Regions from separate parts of the Sphingomonas sp. DBB INV C78 genome, predicted to be linked through region 1. Evidence: predicted binding sites of a transcription regulator. Region 1 holds the regulator's gene; the other holds the start of a gene.

Region 1 (3,950 bases):
TGCGCTGGCCGCTGCCGTTGATCGCCGCGGGGGCGGGTGCGCTGACGGGGATCGCCTACACGCTGCTGGCGGGTGCCGAGGTGCCGACGGTGCGGTCCTGCGTGGCGGCGCTGCTGGTGCTGATCGGCATCGCCATGGGGCGCGATGCGATCACCTTGCGGCTGGTCGCCGCGGGCGCACTGGTCGTGCTTTTGCTCTGGCCCGAGGCGCTGGCCGGGGCGAGCTTCCAGTTGAGCTTTGCGGCGGTCACAGCGATCGTCGCCATCCATGAACATCCCCGGCTGCGCGCCCTGCTGGCGCGGCGCGACGAGGCCTGGCCGCTGGGTGCAGCACGCGGGCTGGGGACATTGCTGCTGACCGGTGTCGCGGTGGAGGCGGCACTGGCGCCGATCGCGTTGTTCCATTTCCACCAGGCCGGACTCTATGGCGCGCTCGCCAATATCGTCGCGATTCCGCTGACGACGTTCGTGATCATGCCCGCAGAGGCGGCCGCCTTGCTGTTCGATACGCTGGGATTGGGGGCGCCCTTCTGGTGGGTGACGGGCAAGGCGCTGGGGTTGCTGTTATGGATCGCCCATGCGGTGGCTGGGCTTCCAGGGGCGGTCGCGATGCTGCCGTCGATGCTATCGGGCGCGTTCGCGCTGATGGTGGCAGGCGGCCTGTGGATCGCGCTCTGGCGGACGCGCATGCGGCGGCTGGGGATATTGCCGCTGGTGGTGGGGGCGTTATGGGCGATCGCTACGCCGGCACCCGATCTGCTCATTACCGGTGACGGTCGTCATGTCGCCTTGCGTGACGCGGACGGCAGCATCGCGCTGCTGCGGCCGCGGGCGGGGGATTATGTGCGCGACATGCTAAGCGAGGCGGCGGGCGTCGCGGCGGATGCGGTCGCGTTCGACGACAGGCCGGGGATGCGCTGCGGCGCGGATCTGTGCCGGACGCGGATAGAGCGCGGCGGTCGCAACTGGACGCTCCTTGCGACGCGCTCACCTTATCTGGTCGACATCGAGGCGATGAACCGCTCTTGCGCGTCGGCGGACATCGTCATTAGCGACCGCCGTCTGCCACGCACCTGCCGCCCGCGCTGGCTGAAGGCCGACCGGCTGTTCCTGGCGACGACGGGCGGGCTGGCGATCAACCTTGGAAGCGGTCGGGTGCGGACGGTGGAGGAGGCGCGGCGGGGTAAGCCTTGGACTGTGGTGCGTCAGGCTGGAGGCTCTCCGGGTGATCGTCCGCTGTCGTCGACGAAGCGGACATAGATCCTCCCCAAGCTCGCTTGGGGGAGGGCGACCGCCCGACGCAACGGTGGAATTACCCCTCCACCATGCTGCGCATGGTCCCCCTCCCCGAGACAAGCTCGGGGAGGATTTGAAGATCTGGTCCCGCGGCATTGCCCAGGCTGGTATCCATGGCTCGCTCCATCCGCGTTACCGCTTTCGGGATAGCCATGGACCGCGGCCTTCGCCGGGGTGACGGTGAGAGTGTGAAAGGGCGCGCGCCCCACTCAATATCGGCGGATCAACCCCGCCAGCTTGCCCTGCACGCGGACCTGGTTGGGCTTGTAGCGCATCGGATCATAAGCGCGGTTGGCGGGATCGAGGCGGACCATCGCGCCTTCGCGGCGGAAATATTTGAGGGTCGCTTCATTGTCGTCGATCAACGCCACGACGATCTCGCCATCGCGGGCCGTTTCGGTGCGGCGGATGAGCGCGAAATCGCCGTCGAGGATGCCGGCTTCGACCATCGAATCCCCGGACACTTCGAGCGCATAATGATCGCCCGGGCCAAGCAGGGCAGCGGGCACCGACAGCGAGGACTGGCCTTCCAGCGCCTCGATCGGCAGGCCGGCGGCGATGCGACCGTGAAGTGGAATTTCCAGCACGTCGTTGGCCGCGATCGGCAGCGCCTTGGCGGCGGGCTTGAGGATCGCCGGCTGTGCGGGGGCGGGCTTTGCCTCCGGTGTCCGTTCCGGCATGCGCAGCACTTCGAGCGCGCGGGCGCGGTTGGGCAGACGGCGAATGAAGCTGCGTTCTTCGAGCGCGCTGATCAGGCGGTGGACGCCCGACTTGGATTTCAGATCGAGCGCCTCCTTCATCTCCTCAAACGAAGGAGAGACGCCGGTTTCAGCCAGCCGATCATGGATGAAGCAGAGCAGTTCATGTTGCTTGCGCGTCAGCATGGCTAACCCCGAACGAAGGAACGAACGGAGAACGTGTAGGAAACGGAACGGTTCTTGTCAAGCGATGGAGAACAGTTCGACAACATCGCCCGCGGCAGCGGCGGGCGCGAAGGGCGGGCGGATGATGAGGACGTTGGCGGCCGCCAGCATGGCGAGCGCAGCGCTGTCCTGGGAACCGAGTGCTTGAACCATTCCGCCGCTGCGCTGGCCGCGCAGGAATTCCATGCGTTTTCCGGTGGCAGGTAATGGCGTTGAGAGCTGGGCGGTCTCCGGGCTGTCGAACGGATCAGCGGCGCCACCGAGATGGCGGACCAAGGGCAGCAGGAAAAGCCGGGCGGTGACAAAAGCCGACACCGGATTGCCGGGAAGACCGAGGACGATTGTGCTGCCCAACTTCGCAGCCATGATCGGCTTGCCCGGTTTGAGTGCTACCCGCCAGAAATCGATCGTCGCGCCGGCTGCTTCCAGCGCGGGGCGCACGAAATCGCGATCGCCGACCGAGGCACCGCCGGTGGTGACGATGATATCAGCGCCGCGCGCGGCATCGGCGGCCGCGATGGTGGCTGCAAGATCGTCGGGCACGATGCCGCGATCCTCGACGATTGCGGGCGTTTCGGCTGCGAGCAGGGTGGCAAGCATCGGCGCGTTGGAAGAGGGCAGGCAAACGCCGTCCACCGGCTCGCCGGCGGGGACGAGTTCGTCGCCGGTGGAGATGAGGGCGATGCGCGGACGGCGGCGAACGGCCAGCGCGCCATGCCCCCCGGTCGCGGCGAGCGCGATGCGGGCGGGGGTGAGGCGCGCACCGGGCTCGATCAGCGCGTCGCCGGATGCGAAATCGCTGCCGGTGCGGCGGATATGGGCGCCGGCATGGGGTGGGCCTTCGCCGGCCAAAACGAGGCGATCACCGCCCCGCTGGGCTTCCTCCTGCAACAGGATCGCATCGGCGCCGGCGGGGACGGGGGCGCCGGTGAAGATGCGCGCAGCTTCTCCCGCGGCCAGAGTGAAGCCGAGTGTGGAGCCAGCCGCGCTTTCGCCGACGACGCGCCACGGCCCGGGCATCTCGGCGAAACGGATCGCATAGCCGTCCATGGCCGAAAGATCGGCGGCGGGCTGGGTGCGGCGGGCAAGCACCTGCTCCGCCGTCCAGCGGCCAGCGGCTTCGACCAGCGGGAGGGTTTCGGTGGGCAGCGCAGGCGCGAGCGCGAGCAATTGCGCCTGTGCTTCGGCGAGGGGGAGGAGGGCGGCCACCTAGTCCGCGCGCCAGTCGCCCGAGCGGCCGCCGGATTTGGCGATGAGTCGGACCTCACCGATCACCATCCCGCGATCGAGCGCCTTGGCCATGTCGTAGACGGTGAGGAGCGCCACCGAGACGGCGGTGAGCGCTTCCATCTCCACACCCGTCTGGTGCGTGGTGCGGACAACGGCGGTGGCGGTGACGCCGCCCGGGCCGACTGCGAGATCGAGCGTGACGCCCGCGATCGGCAGCGGGTGGCAGAGCGGGATGAGGTCGCTCGTCTTCTTGGCGGCCATGATCCCGGCGATGCGGGCGACGGCGAGGACGTCGCCCTTGGCGACCGCGCCGTCGCGGATGGCGGCGGCGGCATCGACCGTCATGCTGATGCGGCCGGTGGCGGTCGCCTCGCGTGCGGTGGTGGCCTTGACCGAGACATCGACCATGCGGGCGGCGCCGGCTTCGTCGAGGTGGGTGAGGCGATTTTCGGTCATTGGCCGGTCAGCAGCTTGCGGGTGGCGGCTTCAACATCGGCCTGGC
Region 2 (3,950 bases), 380 kb from region 1:
CCCTGACCGAACCGCAGCAGGCACAGCAAAGCCGGCGCGACCCAGCCGATCATCTGATAGGTCGGCAGGAAGGCGATCGCGGTCGTCGAACCACCCATGATCAGCAGCGATGCGACGAGCGTCGACTTTCGCCCCACACGATCGCCGAAATGGCCGAACGCCACGGCGCCCACAGGCCGCGCGACGAAAGCGACGGCAAGGCTCGCCAGCGACAGCAATTGCTGGATGCCGGGATCGGAGGCTGGAAAGAAGAGCGGACCAAACACCAGCGCCGCGGCCGTCGCGTAGATGTAGAAATCGTAGAACTCGACCGCCGTGCCGATTAGGCTCGCCCCCAGCACTCGCCGCGCCGAGGGTGTATTCACCAGCATTCCCGTCATTCGGCCCATCCCGTCTTAAGCGGGCGGGGATTGGGCCTTGATCGGGATGGCGTCAAGCCATGGTCAACGCACCGGTGGAACGCCGGCAACGGCCCGATAGACGAAGCCGCCCAGCAGGCCACCTATGATCGGCGCCACCCAGAAGACCCATAGCTGGTGGAGCGCGAGGCCGCCCACCAGCAATGCCGGGCCGGTGCTACGCGCAGGGTTCACCGACGTATTGGTCACCGGAATGCTGATCAGGTGGATCAGGGTCAGTGCCAGGCCGATGGCAATCGGCGCGAAACCGGCCGGCGCCCGCGTGTCCGTCGAACCCATGATAACAAACAGGAAGCCGAAAGTCAGCACGATCTCGATGACAATGCCCGCCCCCAGCGTGTAATGGCCGGGCGAGTGTTCGCCGACGCCGTTCACGGCAAGCCCGGTCGGCCCGAGTTCGAATCCCGGTGCGCCGCTGGCGATATGCAGCAGGATGAAGGCTGCGATCACCGCACCCACCACCTGAGCAACGATATAAGGCAGGATGTCCTTGGCCGGAAAACGCCCGCCCGCCCACAGTCCGATCGTGACAGCCGGATTGAAGTGGCCGCCGGAAATATGCCCCACCGCATAGGCCATGGTGAGCACGGTAAGACCGAAGGCCAAACTTACGCCGAGCAGGCCGATGCCCACTTCAGGAAAGGCGGCTGCAAGAACCGCGCTGCCGCAGCCCCCGAATACCAGCCAGAAAGTGCCGATCAGTTCCGCCACAAGTCGTTGAGTCAAAGGCATCTCGACCCCCATTTGCCGTCCTGGGTGAGCGGGAGGCTATCATTGTTCACCGGCCGCACCATCGGGAAATACCCGCACTAGCCATTGCCCCGGCGCACGCCGTTCCCTAACTGTTCACGGGTGAATCAGCCCATCATGACACCCGCTTCCGAGCCTCCCTATCTGCGCGGCCTCAACCCTCCGCAGCGCGATGCCGTGCTGACGACCGAAGGTCCCGTGCTTGTGCTCGCCGGCGCAGGCACAGGAAAGACCGCCGCGCTGACTGCGAGACTGGCGCATCTTGTCGCGACCCGTCTGGCCTGGCCGTCGGAAATTCTGGCCGTCACCTTCACCAATAAGGCCGCACGCGAGATGAAGGAGCGCGTAGGCCGCATGCTGGGTGATGCGGTGGAGGGGATGCCCTGGCTCGGCACCTTCCATGCAATCGGCGCGAAGATGCTCCGCCGCCATGCCGAACTGGTCGGCCTGCAATCCAATTTCACCATCCTCGATACCGACGATCAGCTTCGCCTGATGAAGCAGCTCATCACCGCCGCCGATCTCGACGAGAAACGCTGGACGGCGCGGATGCTCGGCGGGTTCATCGATCGCTGGAAGAATCGCGGCTGGACGCCGGCGGACCTGGACGCCGGCGAGAACGAGCTGTTTGCCAACGGCCGCGGGCAGGAACTCTATCGCGCCTACCAGGACCGGCTGCGCGCCGTGAACGCCTGCGATTTCGGTGATCTTCTGTTGCACATGCTGGTGATCCTGAAGACGCACCGCGACGTGCTGGAGCATTATCAGCAGCGCTTCCGCTACATCATGGTGGACGAATATCAGGATACCAACAGCGCCCAATATCTCTGGCTTCGCCTACTCGCGCAGACACGCAAGAATATCTGCTGCGTCGGTGATGACGACCAGTCGATCTATTCCTGGCGCGGCGCGGAGGTTGCCAACATCCTGCGCTTCGAGAAGGATTTTCCCGGAGCCAAGATCGTCCGGCTCGAGCAGAATTACCGCTCGACGCCGCATATCCTGGCCGCTGCCGGCGGCGTCATCGCGCATAATGGCGGTCGCCTCGGCAAGGAATTGTGGACCGAGGTGGACGAGGGCGAGAAGGTCCGCGTGATCGGCGTGTGGGACGGGCCCGAGGAAGCCCGCCGCGTCGGCGACGAGATCGAGGCGTTTCAGCGCGGCGGCGGCAGGCTGGAGGACACCGCGATCCTCGTCCGCGCCCAGTTCCAGACCCGCGAGTTCGAAGATCGCTTCATTGCGATCGGCCTGCCCTATCGCATCGTCGGCGGCTTCCGCTTTTACGAGCGCGCGGAAATCCGTGACGCGCTCGCTTATCTGCGCGTCATCCATCAACCCGCCGACGACCTTGCCTTCGAACGCATCGTCAACACGCCCAAGCGCGGCCTGGGTGACAAGGCGGTCGCCAAGATTCACCAGCTTGCGCGCGCGGAAGGCATCCCGCTGACGCTGGCCGCCGCGCGCATTCTCGATACGGACGAGATGACGCCACAGGCACGACGTGCGCTCGGCAATCTGATCGGCGACATCGCCCGTTGGCGCGACCGGCTGAACGATCTGCCGCATGCCGAACTGGCGCGGCTGATGCTCGATGAATCCGGCTACACCGCGATGCTTCAGGCGGAGCGGACGACCGAAGCCTCCGGCAGGCTCGAAAATCTGGCCGAACTGGCCCGGGCGATGGAGGAATATGAGACCCTCCCCGCCTTCCTGGAGCATGTCAGCCTCGTCATGGACAATGACGCCGACCGGGAAACCGAAAAGGTGACGGTCATGACGATCCACGCCGCCAAGGGTCTGGAATTCGACACCGTCTTCCTGCCCGGTTGGGAGGAGGGGGTGTTCCCCTCCCAGCGCGCACTCGATGAAGGCGGCATCGCCAGCCTGGAGGAAGAGCGCCGCCTTGCCTATGTCGCGATCACACGCGCACGCCGATTGGCGACGATCATCCACGCCGCCAATCGCCGCATCTACGGCCAATGGACCTCATCCATCCCGTCCCGTTTCGTGGCCGAACTGCCGCCCGAGCATATCGAAAGCGAGACGACGATGAGCGGCGGCGAGAGCCTGTGGCGGGCGCAATGGTCCGAACAGAGCGATCCGTTTCATCACGTCGGGCGCGGCATGGGTCGTGGCCCCGGCTGGCAGCGCGCGGCGGCTTCGGGCTACGATCTCACGCCCAAGCGGGTTGTCGAAGTGCGCGCCTCAGCCGCCACCTATGCCGCCAAGCCGCGATCCGACATCAGCGTCGGCCAGCGCGTGTTCCACACGAAGTTCGGCTATGGCGCGATTGCAGAGATCGAAGGCAACAAGCTGGAGATCGATTTCGAGCTGTCCGGCCGCAAGCGCGTGCTGGACAGCTTCATCACCCCGGCCTGAGCGGCCTCATTCGGGGTTGGACTCTCCGAAATCCGCGGTGAAGGCCGCGTCCACGGGAACGGCAAGGCCGTTGATGCCTGCAGCGCGACGGCTGGCCAGGAACAGCGCCACCTCGGCAATATGCTGCGGATGGAGATCGCCACGATAGGGTGGCGCTTCCAGCGTATCGGGATCGACCAGCGGCGTGGCTTCGGTGACGCCCACCATTGGAGTCAGCACGCTGCCGGGGCAGACCGCATTCACGCGCAGGCCATGGCGGGCATAGGGCGCCGCCAGCGACTTCACGATGCCAAGCAGGCCATGCTTGGCGGTCGAATAGCCAATCGCGGGCGGCAGGCCGAGGAGACCGGCCAGCGAGGCCGTCACCACCGCCGCCCCTCCCGGCCGCAGCACCGGCATCGC

What was found. Region 1 encodes LexA, which represses DNA repair genes until DNA is damaged. Its sites were predicted from a motif close to GTTCCNCNCTTGTTCT; they were not measured.
Region 2: the regulator LexA is predicted to act here: its motif matches at 1,253-1,268, upstream of ACFB49_RS05300 (ATP-dependent helicase).

The regions. Positions count from the first base shown of each region.
Region 1 is NZ_CP170544.1:1,469,670-1,473,619, reverse strand. Features, by position in the region: gene ACFB49_RS07035 (ComEC/Rec2 family competence protein) at 1-1,259, shown strand, start outside; gene lexA (transcriptional repressor LexA) at 1,505-2,179, opposite strand; gene glp (gephyrin-like molybdotransferase Glp) at 2,237-3,427, opposite strand; gene moaC (cyclic pyranopterin monophosphate synthase MoaC) at 3,428-3,904, opposite strand; gene trpC (indole-3-glycerol phosphate synthase TrpC) at 3,901-3,950, opposite strand, start outside.
Region 2 is NZ_CP170544.1:1,090,012-1,093,961, reverse strand. Features, by position in the region: gene ACFB49_RS05310 (MFS transporter) at 1-380, opposite strand, end outside; gene aqpZ (aquaporin Z) at 444-1,151, opposite strand; gene ACFB49_RS05300 (ATP-dependent helicase) at 1,287-3,548, shown strand; gene ACFB49_RS05295 (SDR family NAD(P)-dependent oxidoreductase) at 3,555-3,950, opposite strand, start outside.